Regions from separate parts of the Pseudokineococcus sp. 1T1Z-3 genome, predicted to be linked through region 2. Evidence: predicted binding sites of a transcription regulator. Region 2 holds the regulator's gene; the other holds the start of a gene.
The links. The regulator HrcA, encoded in region 2, represses chaperone genes, less so after heat shock. The targets are predictions, from matches to a motif close to GNTNGCACTCGGNNNNNCCGAGTGCNANC.
Positions count from the first base shown of each region.

Region 1: a site for HrcA is predicted at 1,035-1,063, ahead of groES (co-chaperone GroES). Genes of this name have one in related genera too.

Region 1 is NZ_JBBHZF010000016.1:29,046-36,456, reverse strand. Features, by position in the region: gene groL (chaperonin GroEL) at 1-409, opposite strand, end outside; gene groES (co-chaperone GroES) at 613-906, opposite strand; gene WDV86_RS04870 (THUMP-like domain-containing protein) at 1,277-2,500, shown strand; gene tsaD (tRNA (adenosine(37)-N6)-threonylcarbamoyltransferase complex transferase subunit TsaD) at 2,634-3,707, opposite strand; gene WDV86_RS04860 (N-acetyltransferase) at 3,737-4,273, opposite strand; gene tsaB (tRNA (adenosine(37)-N6)-threonylcarbamoyltransferase complex dimerization subunit type 1 TsaB) at 4,270-5,073, opposite strand; gene WDV86_RS04850 (RibD family protein) at 5,317-6,093, shown strand; gene WDV86_RS04845 (lysylphosphatidylglycerol synthase domain-containing protein) at 6,076-7,008, opposite strand; gene WDV86_RS04840 (class I SAM-dependent methyltransferase) at 7,001-7,411, opposite strand, start outside.
Region 2 is NZ_JBBHZF010000026.1:165,138-172,548, forward strand. Features, by position in the region: gene WDV86_RS12840 (DUF4870 domain-containing protein) at 1-242, opposite strand, end outside; gene WDV86_RS12845 (DUF3097 domain-containing protein) at 364-1,257, opposite strand; gene WDV86_RS12850 (TIGR03557 family F420-dependent LLM class oxidoreductase) at 1,407-2,432, shown strand; gene hrcA (heat-inducible transcriptional repressor HrcA) at 2,605-3,636, shown strand; gene dnaJ (molecular chaperone DnaJ) at 3,720-4,829, shown strand; gene WDV86_RS12865 (HIT domain-containing protein) at 4,984-5,388, shown strand; gene WDV86_RS12870 (PhoH family protein) at 5,480-6,610, shown strand; gene ybeY (rRNA maturation RNase YbeY) at 6,607-7,062, shown strand; gene era (GTPase Era) at 7,131-7,411, shown strand, end outside.

The DNA of each region.
Region 1 (7,411 bases), on a different contig from region 2:
CGTCGCGGGCCGCGCTGCGCAGGGCCTCGCCGAGCGCCTCGACGGCCGCGTCCATGCCGCGCTTGAGGCCGCTGGGGGATGCGCCGGCGGCGACGTTGCGGAGGCCCTCGTGGACGAGCGCCTGGGCGAGGACGGTCGCCGTCGTCGTGCCGTCGCCGGCGACGTCGTTGGTCTTGGTGGCGACCTCCTTCGCGAGCTGGGCGCCGAGGTCCTCGTAGGGGTCCTCGAGCTCGATCTCGCGGGCGATCGTCACGCCGTCGTTGGTGATCGTGGGTGCGCCCCACTGCTTGTCGATGACGACGTTGCGGCCGCGGGGGCCGAGCGTCACCTTGACCGCGTCGGCGAGGGCGTCGACGCCGCGCTCGAGCGCGCGTCGGGCCTCGTCGTCGAACTGCAGGGTCTTGGCCATGCTGCTCCGTCCTGGGTGGTGCTTCGCGGGTCGTGCTGCGGGTGGGTGCTGCGCGGCGCGGCGGTGCGGCGCTCGCGGGCTGCACGCACGACCGCCCCGGGGACCGGCGGTGCGGTCCGCCGGGGCGGTCGTCGGGCGTCAGCGGGCGACGGGGGCGCGGGGCGCCGTGCGCGGCCCGGGCTGCGCCACGGGGGTGCGGGTCGTCAGCTGACGACGGCCAGCACGTCGCGGGCCGAGAGGATCAGCAGGTCCTCGCCGCCGTACTTGACCTCGGTGCCGCCGTACTTGCTGTAGATGACCTTCTGGCCGACCTCGACGTCGACCGGCACACGCTGGCCGTTGTCGTCGACGCGGCCCGGGCCCACCGCGAGGACCTCGCCCTCCTGGGGCTTCTCCTTCGCGGTGTCCGGGATGACCAGACCCGACGCGGTCGTCTGCTCGGCCTCGACGGCCTTGACGACGATGCGGTCCTCGAGCGGCTTGATGGAGACCGACACTGTGCGGACCTCTCCTTCGTGGGGCTCCCTGCGCGGGAACCGATGACGTGGGCAGGCGCGGGTGGGTCCGTCCGCCGTCGCGGGGGTCGGCCGGCCCTGCCGTTGCGCCTCCGGAACTCTAGGACGGGCTTAGCACTCGGTCAATCCGAGTGCCAGCGCCGTGCGGGCCCGCTGGATGCCGGCCCGCCGGCTCGGGCGACGACGAGCGGCGGGCCCCGGGGCAGCGACGACCAGAGCCCCGCACACCGGGAGGAACAACGCACGGCGCCTGCCGACCTCAGGGCTGTGACCTGGGACGACGCTCGTACGCGCCGTCGTCGTCCTCCCCGTCTGCCGGTCGGAGGCCCGCCCCCGTGCAAGCATCACGGCCGTGGCGGACCCCGAGACGGCCGGCCTGGCGGCCCTGCTGACGCCGGCGGGGCTCGCCCTCCTGGACACGCTGCCGCCCTACGAGGAGGCGGCCGTCATGGCGCTCGGGGAGCGGCTGCGCGCGCAGGGCCACGAGCCGGCGCTGGTGGCCGCGGCGCTGACGCAGAGCCGGCTCCGTGCGCGGGCGCAGACCAAGTTCGGGCCCTTCGCCGCCGACATGGTCTTCACCGCAGCCGGCCTGGAGCAGGCGACGCGACTGCCCGTCGCGGCGCGGCACGCCCGCCGGTTCGCCGGCGCCGACGTGGGGCGGGTCGCGGACCTGGGCTGCGGCATCGGCGGGGACGCCCTGGCGGTGGCCGGCCTCGGGCTGGGCGTGCTGGCGGTGGACCGCGACGAGGCCACCGCCGCCGTGGCGTCGGTGAACCTGCGGCGCTTCCCCGGCGTCGACGTGCGGTGCGAGGACGTCACGGCCACCGAGCTCGCCGGCGTCGGCGCGGTGTGGCTGGACCCGGCGCGCCGCGACGAGCGCGGGCGCAGGGTGCTGGACCCGCGCCGGGCGAGCCCGCCGCTGTCCTTCGCCCTCGAGCTCGCCCGTGAGCGGCCCGTCGGGGTCAAGACGGCCCCGGGCGTCGACCACGACCTCGTGCCGGGGTCCGGCGCGCCGGGCGGCCCGTGGGAGTGCCAGTGGACGTCGGTCGACGGCGACGTCGTCGAGGCGGCGCTGTGGAGCGGGGCGCTGGCCCGAGACGGCGTGCGGCGCAGCGCCGTCGTGCTCCGGGGCGAGGCGGCCGCGGTGGTCGACGACGCGGCCGACCCCTTCGGCGGCCCGGGCGGCGGCGAGCGCCCGCCCGTCGGCGAGGTGGGTGCCTACCTCTACGAGCCGGACGGCGCCGTCGTCCGCGCGGGGCTCGTGGGCGCCGTCGTCGCGGCGCTCGACGGGCGGCTGGTGGACCCCTCGATCGCCTACGTCACCGCCGACCGTCACGTCGAGCTGCCGTGGGCGAGCGCCTACGCCGTCGAGGAGGTCCTGCCCTTCGGCCTCAAGCCGCTGCGGGCGCGGCTGCGCGAGCGCGGCGTGGGGCGCCTGACGATCAAGAAGCGCGGCACCGCCGTCGAGCCCGACGAGCTGCGCCGCCGTCTGCGCCTGGAGGGGCCCGAGGAGGCCGTGCTCGTGCTGACGCGCGTGGCCGGACGGCAGAGCGCGCTGGTCTGCCGCGCCCTCTGACGCCCCGTCCTGGCGGAGGACGGCGACGAAGTCCGCCTCACGGCCCTCCCCCGGCGGAGAAAGGCTACGAAGTCCGCCTCACGGCCCTCCCTCGGCGGAGACCGGCGACGAGGTCCGCGCGATGGGTCAGGTCTCAGCCGACGAGGACGGTGCCCACCGGCAACGAGGAGTCGCCGCCGAGGTCGGGCGAGGACGGCGGCAGGCCGCGGGCGAGCACGGCGGCGCCGAGCGCGGCGACCATCGCGCCGTTGTCGGTGCACAGCCGCAGGCGCGGGACCCGCAGCGCCACACCAGCGTCCGCGCACCGCTCGGCGAGCAGCGCCCGCAGGCGCGGGTTGGCCGAGACCCCGCCGCCGAGCAGCAGGGAGCCGAGGCCGTGGGTGCGGCAGGCGTCGACGGCCTTGCGGGAGAGGACGTCGACGACGGCCTCCTGGAAGGACGCCGCGACGTCGTCCACGGGCACCTGCCGGCCCGACGCCTCGCACGCGCGCACCCAGCGGGCGACGGCGGTCTTGAGGCCGGAGAAGGAGAAGTCGAAGCGGTGCCGCTCCAGGTCGCGCGCCGACGTCAGCCCGCGGGGGAAGGCGATGGCGCGGGGGTCCCCGCGCTCGGCGGCGGCGCTGATGGCGGGGCCGCCGGGGTAGGGCAGCCCGAGCAGGCGCGCGGTCTTGTCGAAGGCCTCCCCCGCGGCGTCGTCGACGGTCTCGCCGAGGAGCCGGACGTCGGAGGCGATGTCGACGACGTGCAGCAGCGAGGTGTGACCGCCGGAGACGAGCAGCGCCGCGCACGGCGTCGGCAGCGGTCCGCCGTCCAGCGCGCAGACGGCGACGTGCGCGTCGAGGTGGTTGACGCCGTACAGCGGCACGTCGAGCGCCCACGCGAGCGACTTGGCCGCACCGATGCCCACGAGCAGGGCCCCCGCGAGACCCGGGCCGGCGGTGACGGCGACCGCGTCGACGTCGGCGAGCTCGACCCCCGCGTCGGCGCACGCCCGGCGCACGGTCGGCACGAGCGCCTGCAGGTGCGCCCGGCTGGCCACCTCGGGGACGACGCCGCCGAAGCGGGCGTGCTCCTCGACGCTGCTGGCGACGGCGTCGGCGAGCAGCGTCGTCCCGCGGACGAGGCCGACACCGGTCTCGTCGCAGGAGGTCTCGATGCCCAGGACGAGCGGCTCGACGCCGTCGGCCGGTGGTCGACCCGGCTGCAGCAGGCGGGCGCGCGGTGCGGGGCCGGTGCTCACGACGTCTCCTCGGGGCGGTGAGGGGCCGCGCCACCGAGCCGACGTCGCAGGACGAGGGCGTCGACGCCCTGGCCGTAGTAGTCGCGGCGCCGGGCGAGCGTCTCGAAGCCGTGCCGGCGGTAGAGGCGCTGCGCGGGCTCGTTGCCCGCCTCGACCTCCAGCAGCAGCGCCGTGGAGCCGGCGTGGGCGGCGTGGACCTCGCAGGCGCTCAGCAGGGCGTCACCGAGTCCCCGGCCGCGGGCGCAGGGGTCGACGGCGACGGTCTGGACGTCCGCGTCCGGCCCGGCGGCCGCCGCGCCCGCGTAGCCGAGCAGGCGCCCGTCCTCCTCCTGGGTCGCCGGTGCCTCGCGGACCACCCAGTAGGCCCGGCCGGGCGCGGCGAGCTCAGACCAGAAGGTCTCGGCGCTCCACGCCGTCGCCCCGAAGACCCGCGCCTCCAGCGCGGCGACGTCCGCGACGTCCCACCAGCGCATCGGCTGCAGGACGTCCGGCGTCGCGCGGCTGGCGTCGTCCGGCTGGCGGCCGACGTTCACGAGGGCACCGCGGCGGTCGGCAGGGGTGGTGGCGTGCGGTCGGCGAGCGCGACGGCGTCCGGACGCCGCAGGTACAGCGGCTCGACCGGCACGAGCGGCAGGGCCCCGCGCCCCGCGAGCGCCTCCGCCGCCACGAGCCCGACCCACGCCGCCAACGCCCCGGACCCGGCACTTCGACGACTGTCCGCCGCCCCAGACCCCCCGTCTCCGGCACTTCGACGACGTCGTGCCGAGGTGGAGGGGGCGTCAGCGGCACGTCGACGTCGATGTGCCGGTTGGGGGGCGGCGGGGAGGTGGTCGGCGTAGAGGTCGACGCCGGGGCCGACCCAGGCCGCGGCCTCATCGGCGATGTCGGCGGCCGCACCGACGCCTGGCCCGGCGACGCGCCGCGGGCCGCCGTCGGCGCCGGCGTAGCTCGCCCAGTAGACCTCGCGCCGTCGCGCGTCGGTCGCGACCCCCAGCCGCTCGCCCGTGCCGGGCACGACGCCGCCACGCCAGGCGGCGAGCGCCAGCCCGTCGAGGCTGCAGACGCCGTGCACGGGCAGGTCCAGCGCCAGCCCGGTGACCAGCGCGGCCGCCATCCCGACCCGCAGCCCCGTGTACGGCCCGGGCCCGACACCGGTGACGACGCCGCTCAGCCCTCGCCGCTCGACCCCCGCCTCGGCGAGCACCTGCTCGACGAGCGGCTGCAGGACCTCGGCGTGGCGGCGCGGGTCGCCCGACGTCGCCGACGCCAGCACCCGCTCGCCGTCCAGCACGGCGGCCGACGCGACAGCGGAGGTGTCGACGGCCAGCAGCACCCGCCCAGGGTAGGCGGGCCACGACCCGCCGCCCGGACACCTCACCGCGCCCCCCTCCCACTCTCGTGGACGCCCATACCCGGCACCTCGACGTCGAAGTGCCGGGTGAAGCGCCCCAGCCCGGCACTTCGACGTCGAAGTGCCGGGGTGAGGGCGAGGGCGGCAGCGCGGGGCGGCGCGTCGACGACGAGGCGCCACGACACCGCCCGGGCCGCAGAGACGCCGTCGACGTAGGTTCTCCCGGTGCCGCCTCTCGCCGACGACGACGTCTGGCGCCGTCTGCTGGCCGGTGACGTCCCGGGCGCCGACGACGTCGAGCCCGGGTCCTCGGCCGCCGACCTGCTCGAGCGCTACGGGCCGCTCGTCGCCGCGGGCAGCCCGCTGGTCCTCGCCCAGCTGGGGCAGAGCCTTGACGGCTTCGTCGCCGCCCGTACCGGGGACGCGGTCTTCGTCACCGGCACGGAGGACCGCCGCCACCTGCACCGGCTGCGCGCGCTGGTGGACGCCGTGGTGGTCGGCGTCTCCACCGTGGCGACCGACGACTGCCGCCTCACGGTCCGGGCCGTCGACGGCCCCTCCCCCGTCCGCGTCGTGCTGGACCCCCGCGCCCGGCTGCCTCCGGCGGCGCGGCTGGTCGCAGGCGACGGCCCGCCGGTCCTGTGGTGCGTCGCCGACTCGGCGGCAGCCGGTCTCGTCGCCGCCCCAGGGGTCGACGTCGTCCCCCTCCCGACGACCGAGGGCGCCTTCGCCCCCGCTGCTGTCCTCGCGGCGCTGCGTGGGCGGGGCCTGGCGCGGGTGCTCGTGGAGGGCGGTGGCCGCACCGTCTCGCGCTTCCTCGCCGCGCAGGCGCTGGACCGGCTGCTCGTGACGACGGCGCCCGTGCTCGTCGGCGACGGCGTCCCGGGCCTGCGCTTCCCCGGCGCCGACCGCCTGGCCGACGCGCTGCGCCCGCCCGCCCGCCGCTTCGCGCTCGGGCCGGACACCTGCGTCGAGCTGGACCTCTCAGCCCTGCGGGCCTGAGCGGCGCGAGCGCCCGCCCACGACGACGTCGCGCAGCAGCAGCGCCACGCCGGGCAGCACGGACACCGCCACCAGCAACCCGTACGCGACGGCGGCTGCGACCCCTGCGGAGGCCGCCAGCCCCGTGCCGGCAGCTGCGGCGCCGGTGACGGCCTCGCGCGGCCCGAAGCCGCCGACGCTCACGGGCACCGCCATCCCGGCGAGCGCCGCGACGGCGAGGGTGACGACCTGGTCGACGTCGAGCCCGTCGCGCACCTGCGTCGCGGCGACGGCGAAGAGCACCAGGAGGAGCACGACGGTCACCACCGACCACCCGACGACCGCCAGCGCGGTGCGGACGTCCAGGCGCCGCAGCGACGGCACCGCCACCCCGGCCGAGACGACCGCCGCGCCCGCCAGGAGCAGCCCCACGGTGCCGTTGACGGGCAGCACCGCGGCGGCGCCGCAGCCGAGGATGAGCGCGAAGCCGGTGGCGCGCTCCCCGACGACGGCGGCGGCGCTGGAGCGCAGGCCGCCCTCGGCGTCCCCGCGCCCCCGCACGGCCCGGGTGACGCTGCCGGCGACGCCGCTGGGCAGCAGGACGTCGAGGGCCTGGGCGCGCAGGTACTCGGCGAAGGCACGCGTGCGGCTCATCGGCGCCGCGCCGGGGTAGCCCCGCAGCACCGCGCGCCAGCGCATCGACTGCGCCGCGGTGGCGGCGGTGCCCAGGACAAGGGCGGCGGCGACGGGCCACGGCCGCAGCACCCGCGCGCCCTCGCGGAACGGCTCGCCGCCCACGACGAGTGCGACCGCGGCGAGCAGCGCCGCGGCCAGCGCGCTGCGCCCGAGAGCCACGAGCCAGCGGCGGCGGGTCGAGACCCGCGCCGGCTCGCCCTCCTCCGGGCTCGCCTCCGGTGGGGCCGCCCGCTCAACCATCGCGCTCCTGGCCGGGCAGGGCGAGCACCTCGACGTGGCCCACGAGCACGCCCAGGCGCTTCTCGTCCACCTGCCGCCGACGCCCCGAGAGCCACGACGCCGCACGTCCGGCGAGGGCCGGCTCCTGCTCGACCGCCGCCTCGGCGCGGCCGTCGAGCCACGCCCGCAGCATCGGCCCGTCGTCCTCCCCCGCCCCGGCCGCCCCGAGCCGCCACGGCGAGGCCGCCGTCAGCACCCGCCACCCGGCTCCGCGCAGGCGCTCGACGACGGGCGCGGCGGCGTCCGGCCCCAGCCGGCCGCCGCGGCGCTGGTGGGCGTCGAAGGCCGCCGCCAGATCGGCGTCGGCCGGGTGCGGCGGGTCGAGGGTCACCTCACCGGTCACGGTGAGCGAGAGCAGCAGCGG
Region 2 (7,411 bases):
GAGGAGACGAGACCGGAGAGGTGCGTCAGCGTGGCCCACAGCCGCTGGTCGGCCGGCGAGAGGTCGTCGGCGCCCTCGGGCCGCGGCCCGCCGCGCGGGGAGCCGCCGTACCCCTGCTGGCCGTACCCCTGCTGGCCGTAGCCCTGCTGGCCGTACTCCTGCTGGCCGTACTCCTGCTGGCCGTACCCCTGCTGGGGGCCGGGCGCCGGCTGCTGGTCACCACGGGGCTGCTGGTCGGACACGGGACGTCCCTCCTCTGCCGCGACCGCTCGGCCGCTCAGGTCGAGCCTACGGCCGGCCGAGCGCCCGGCTCCAGACGAGAAGGCCCTCCTCCGGCGTCCGGGTCTGCCGGGGTGGACGCGGTCAGGTGCCGGGCTCGGTGACGAAGTCGACGAGCTCCTCGACCCGCCCGGACAGCGAGGGCTCGAGGTCGGCGATGGTCGTCACCGCGCCGAGGATGCGCCGCCACCCGAGGGCGACGTCGCGCTGGTCGGCGTGCGGCCAGCCCAGCGCGGCCAGGACGCCGTGCTTCCACGACTGGCCTCTCGGCACCTCCGGCCAGGCCGGCAGGTCGAGGGCCCGGGGTCGCACGGCCGCCCAGACGTCGACGTAGGGGTGCCCGACGACGTGCACGAGCCCCCGCCAGCGCGGGTCCGCGCGGACGGCGTCGACGATGCGCGACTCCTTGGTCCCGGGCACGAGGTGGTCCACGAGGACGCCGACCCGCCGGCCGGGGGCGGGCCCGAAGGCGGCCAGCGCCCCGCCGAGGTCGTCGACGCCGTCGAGGGCCTCGACGACGACGCCCTCGACCCGCAGGTCGTCACCCCAGACCTTCTCGACCAGCTCGGCGTCGTGGCGGCCCTCGACCCAGATCCGGCTGCCCCGCGCCACCCGTGCCCGCCCCCCCAGGACGGCGCGGGAGCCGCTGGCCGTCCGTCCCGGCGCCGGGCCGGACGTGGGGCCCGCCGCCGGGGTCGAGGGGGCGGGCGGCACGAGCCGCACGGGACGCCCGTCGACGAGGAAGCCGGGGCCGAGCGGGAAGGCGCGGACCTGGCGGCGCCGGTCCTCCAGGTGGACCACGCGCGTGCCCCCGGCCTTCTCCACCCGGACGACGGCACCGACCCAGCCGGTCTCGGCCTCCTCGACCACGAGACCGGTCTCGGCCCGCAGGTCGACCGAGCGCCCATGGGGCGGGCGGCGCCAGTCGCCCGCCAGGACGTCGCCGCCGTAGCGGCCCGGCGGCGTGGTGGGGCTCATGGCGCGGACGCTAGCCGCCCCCCTCGGCCCGCCCCGGACGGCACGCGGGGTGACCCTCGCCGCGCAGCCTGCTCCCGCCGCTCCTAGCGTCGTCGCCGCACCATCCCGCCCCCGGCGGCACCAGCGGCCGTCACCGCGAGAGGACCCCCATGCAGATCGGCTACAAGCTCGCGACCGAGGCGTTCGACCCCAAGGAGGTCGTGCGCCAGGCCGTCGAGGCCGAGCGCGCCGGCTTCGACTTCGTGGAGATGAGCGACCACTTCCACCCGTGGCTGGAGACGCAGGGCCACAGCGGCTTCACCTGGGCGCTGCTCGCGAACATCGCGGCCAGGACCGACTCCCTCGGCCTCGCGACGGGCGTCACGTGCCCGACCGTCCGCTACCACCCGGCCGTCATCGCCCAGGCCGCCGCGACGCTCCAGATCATCTCCGACGGGCGGTTCACGCTCGGGGTCGGCGCCGGGGAGCGGCTCAACGAGCACGTCGTGGGCACCCGGCACTTCCCGGGCATCCGGCAGCGGCACGAGCTCTTCCGCGAGTCCCTGGAGATCATCCGGCTGCTCTGGCAGGGCGGCTACCGCTCCTACGAGGGCAAGCACCTGCAGCTGGAGGACGCCCGGGTCTTCGACCTGCCCGAGGACCTGCCCGCCATCGCCGTCGCCGCCAGCGGCCCGGCGTCGGCGCGCATCGCGGCCGAGCTCGGTGACGGGCTCTTCGCCACCGAGCCCAAGGGCGACATGGTCGCGACCTGGAAGCGGCTCGGCGGCAGCGGTCCCGCCTTCGCCGAGATCCCGCTCGCCTGGGCGCCGGACGCCGACACCGCCGCCGCGGCCGTGTGGGAGAAGACCCGGTGGGCGCTGACCGGGTGGAAGGTGATGTCCGAGCTGCCCAACCCGGTGAACTTCGACGCGGCGACCCAGAGCGTCACGACGGAGCAGATCAAGGCCCAGTTCGCCTGCGGCCCCGACGTCGCCCGCCACCTCGAGGTGGCCCAGCAGTTCGTGGACGCCGGCTTCGACCACGTGGTCACGATGAACGCGGGCCCCGACCCGGACGGATTCTTCGACTTCTTCGCCCGCGAGCTCGCGGAGCCGCTGCGTGCGCTCACGCCCTCGCAGGACGCCGGCGGCCCGGGGCTCGCCGACCGCGTCGTCGGCGCCGTCCGCGGCGGCTGACCGCGGCCGGCCCGCCGGTGGCCGGCGGGCCGGCCCCACGGGGGCCGGCCCTCGAGGGCTGCACGGGCACCGCCCAGGACCCGACGCCCACGGGCGTAGGCTTGGCACTCACGACATCTGAGTGCCAGCTGCCCGTGCGGCCGGCCTCGCGGCGACGGGCGGAGGTGCACCGGTGAGCGACGAGCGGCGGCTCGCGGTCCTGCGCGCCATCGTCGAGGACTACGTCGCGACCCGGGAGCCGGTCGGCTCGAAGGTCCTCGTCGAGCGGCACAGCCTCGGGGTCTCGCCGGCGACGATCCGCAACGACATGGCCGTCCTGGAGGAGGAGGGCTACATCGCCCAGCCGCACACCAGTGCCGGCCGGGTGCCGACGGACAAGGGCTACCGCGCCTTCGTCGACCGCATCGCCACCGTCAAGCCGCTGTCCCCGGCCGAGCGTCGCGCCATCTCCACGCTCCTGGACGACGCCACCGACCTCGACGACGTCCTCACCCGCACCGTGCGGGCGCTCGCGCACCTGACCCGCCAGGTCGCCGTCGTGCAGTACCCCTCGCTCAGCCGGGCCACGGTGCGCCACGTCGAGCTCGTGCCCCTCGGCGGGCCGCGCATGCTGCTCGTGCTCATCACCGACTCCGGGCGCGTCGAGCAGCGCACCGTCGAGGTGACCTCGGAGGTCCCCGACGAGCTGGTCGCCCGGATGCGGGCCGCTCTGGGCGTCGCCGCCGCCGGCCGGCGCCTGTCCGACGTCGTCGCCGTGCTGCCCTCGCTGCCGGAGACCTTCGCCCCCGCCGACCGCGACGTCGTCCGGGCCGTGCTGCGTGCCCTCGAGGACTCGCTGTCGGCCGAGCGGGAGGAGCGGGTGGTGCTCGCCGGCACGGCGAACCTCGCGCGCTCGGGCCTGGACTTCCCCCAGTCCATCTCCCCGGTGCTGGAGGCGATCGAGGAGCAAGTGGTGCTCCTGCGCCTGCTGGGGGAGATGGCGGAGGACACCGGCGCCGGCACGGGCGGGGTCGCGGTGCGCATCGGCCGCGAGCTGGCGCACGAGCGGCTGACCGAGACGTCGGTCGTGACCAGCGGGTACGCCTCCGGCGGGCAGGTCGTGGCCCACCTCGGCGTGCTCGGCCCCACGAGGATGGACTACCCGACGACGATGGCCGCGGTACGTGCGGTGGCCCGCTACGTCTCCCGCATGATCGGCGGCTGAGCCGCGCCCGACCAGGCGCCGCAGCGCCGACGGACCCGCAGGGCCGGCCCCGCAGCCGGCCCCGAGAGAAGTGAGCAGACCTGGTGAGCGACCACTACGACGCCCTCGGCGTGCCCCGCGACGCCTCGCAGGAGGACATCAAGAAGGCCTACCGACGGCTGGCGCGCAAGCTGCACCCCGACGTCAACCCGGGGGCCTCGGACGAGTTCAAGACGGTGTCGGCGGCCTACGACGTCCTGTCCAACCCGGAGAAGCGCCGGGCCTACGACCGCGGCGAGCAGATGGGCGGCTTCGGCGGCGGCACCGGCGGCTTCGGCTTCAGCGACATCTTCGACACCTTCTTCGGCGGCGCCGCAGGGGCCGGCCGAGGCCCGAGCACCCGCGCCCGGCGCGGGCAGGACGCCCTCGTGCGTGTCGAGGTGCCGCTGTGGGAGGCCGTCTTCGGCGCCGACCGGAAGGTCACCGTGGACACGGCCGTGGTCTGCCCCACCTGCACGGGCTCATGCTGCGCGCCGGGCTCCTCCCCCCGCCGCTGCGACGTCTGCGGCGGTCGCGGCCAGGTGCAGCGCCAGGTCCGCAGCTTCCTCGGGCAGGTCATGACGACGACGCCGTGCCCGCAGTGCCAGGGCTTCGGGACGACGATCCCCTCGCCGTGCCCGGAGTGCGCCGGGGAGGGCCGCGTCCAGGAGCGCCGCGACCTGACGGTGCGGGTGCCGCCCGGTGTCAGCACCGGCACCCGCATCCAGCTGGCCGGCCAGAGTGAGGTCGGCCCGGCCGGCGGCCCGCCCGGGGACCTCTTCGTCGAGGTCGTCGAGAAGCCGCACGAGACCTTCACCCGCCGCGGCGACGACCTGCACTGCAGCGTCGTGGTGCCGATGACGGCGGCGGCCCTGGGCACCGAGCTCGCCGTCGACACCCTCGACGGCAGCCAGCGGGTGGACGTGCGGCCCGGCACCCAGTCCGGCGAGGTCCACACCCTGCGCGGTCTCGGCGTCGGGCACCTGCGCGGCGGCGGGCGCGGCGACCTGCTCGTGCACGTGGACGTGCAGACCCCCACCCGGCTCGACGAGCGCCAGGAGGAGCTGCTGCGCCAGCTGGCGGAGCTGCGCGGCGAGGAGGCCCCCGAGGGGCGCCTCACCAGCGCGGGCGGTGGTGTCTTCGGCCGTCTGCGCGACATCTTCTCCGGCCGCTGACGCGCGGCGGAGATCGGGACGGCGCCTGGCAGCGGGTGGTCGGGCGTCAGCACACCCGGTGGCAGGTCGCAGAGCTGGGCGCCCCGTGCACCGCCCGTCCGTCTCTCCAGCCGACCTGGCCGGCTCCACACCGAGGCGCCCTACAGTGCCCCTCATGACCCGGTCGGAGCAGCACGGCCAGCAGCCCGCCCCGGCCAGCGACCGCGCGGCGCAGGGGGGCTGCCTCTTCTGCGGCATCGTCGCGGGGGAGGTGCCCGCGGAGCTGGTCGCGAGCACCGACGACGTGGTCGCCTTCCGTGACATCGACCCGAAGGCGCCGCTGCACGTGCTCGTCGTCCCTCGTGCGCACCACCCCGACGTCGTCTCGCTCGCGGCGGCGGCCCCCGCCGTGCTCGCCGAGCTCGTGGCCGTCGGCGCCCGTGTCGCCGCCGACGGCGGCGCGACCGCCGGTGAGCACCGCCTGTTCTTCTTCACCGGCGCGAGCGTCGGGCAGACCGTCTTCCACGCGCACGGCCACGTCCTCGCCGCCCCGGGCAGCACGATGGAGGGCGACGTCTGAGCGGCCGGGTGCCCGCGGGCTACCCTGTGCGGACCCGCGTGCCGTCCGGAGGCGCGCCTGCCCGCGAGGAGCCAGGGCGCCCAGCCCGCCCATGTCGCCGCCTCCCCTGACGCCGTCCCACCGGGTCTCGCCCGACCAGCCCTCCTCCCGACCGTCGGCAGCAGCGGCGGGCACGCCCCGGGCCACCGACCGCACGCGCCACACCGTCGTCGTGCCGCCGGAGGTGCCCATGCCGGCGCTGCTGGGCAGCGGTGACGCCGTGCTCCGGCTCGTCGAGCGGCTGTTCCCCGACCTCGACGTGCACGTCCGGGGGGACCAGGTCACGGCCACCGGCCCGGCCGCCGAGGTCGCGCTCCTGGAGCGCCTGGTGGACGAGCTGTCGGCCGTCGTCCTCGCGGGGGAGGTCCTGACCCCCGACGCCGTCGAGCGATCCGTCGCGATGCTGCGCCAGGCCACGAGCGTCCGCCCCGCCGACGTCCTCACCCTCGACGTCCTCTCCTCGCGGGGACGCACCATCCGCCCCAAGACGCTGGGGCAGAAGCGGTACGTGGAGGCCATCGAGGCGGAGACGGTCGTCTTCGGCATCGGCCCGGCGGGCACGGGCAAGACCTACCTCGCGATGGCCAAGGCCGTGCAGGCGCTGCAGACCAAGCAGGTCTCGCGCATCGTCCTGACCCGACCGGCCGTCGAGGCGGGGGAGCGGCTGGGCTTCCTGCCGGGGACGCTCACCGAGAAGATCGACCCCTACCTGCGGCCGCTGTACGACGCGCTGGGGGACATGCTCGACCCCGAGCAGGTGCCCCGGCTGCTGGCGGCCGGGACCATCGAGGTCGCGCCGCTGGCGTACATGCGCGGCCGGACGCTCAACGACGCCTTCATCATCCTCGACGAGGCGCAGAACACCTCCGCCGAGCAGATGAAGATGTTCCTCACCCGGCTCGGCTTCGGCTCGACCATGGTCATCACCGGTGACGTCACGCAGGTCGACCTGCCCAGCGGGACGCAGTCGGGCCTGCGGGTCGTCCAGGAGGTCCTCGACGGGGTCGACGGCGTCGCCTTCGCCCACCTGGACGCCGGGGACGTCGTGCGGCACAAGCTCGTCGCCGACATCGTCGAGGCCTACGGCCGCTGGGACGCCGCCCACGCCGCGCCCGCGCCCGCCGGCCAGCAGCGCGACCCGCGGCGGCCGCCCGCCCGGCCCGCCGCCGGGGGTGGCGCGTGAGCGTCGAGGTCGCCAACGAGAGCTCGCACGACGTCGCCGAGCGCGAGCTCTGCTCCCTCGCGCGCCACGTGCTCGACGCCCTCCACGTGCACGCGCAGGCCGAGCTGTCGGTCCTGCTCGTCGAGGAGGCGGCCATGGCCGCCCTGCACGAGCAGCACATGGGCGAGGAGGGGCCGACCGACGTCCTGTCCTTCCCCATGGACGAGCTCCGGCCGGGCACGGAGGACCGTCCGAGCCCGCCCGGGCTGCTCGGCGACGTCGTCCTGTGCCCCGACGTCGCGGCCCGCCAGGCCCGCGCCGCCGGGCACTCCACGGCCGACGAGCTGCTGCTGCTGACCACCCACGGCGTGCTGCACCTGCTCGGCTACGACCACGCCGAGCCGGAGGAGGAGCGGGCCATGTTCGCCCTCCAGCGCCAGCTGCTCCTGGAGTACCTCGGGACGCGGCGGTGAGCCCTCACAGCTCCCCGCTCGACGAGGACGACGTCCCCCCGCCGGGCGTCCCCGCGTCCGCGCTGGCCATGCCGGACGTCCCCGCGGGCTACCGCAGCGGCTTCGCCTGCTTCGTCGGGCGGCCCAACGCGGGCAAGTCGACGTTGACCAACGCCCTCGTGGGGCAGAAGGTCGCCATCACCTCGAGCCGTCCGCAGACGACACGCCACACCGTCCGCGGGGTGCTGCACCGCCCGCAGGCCCAGCTCGTGCTCGTCGACACCCCCGGGCTGCACCGGCCGCGCACGCTGCTGGGGCAGCGGCTCAACGACCTCGTCCTCGCGACCCTGGCCGAGGTCGACGTCATCGG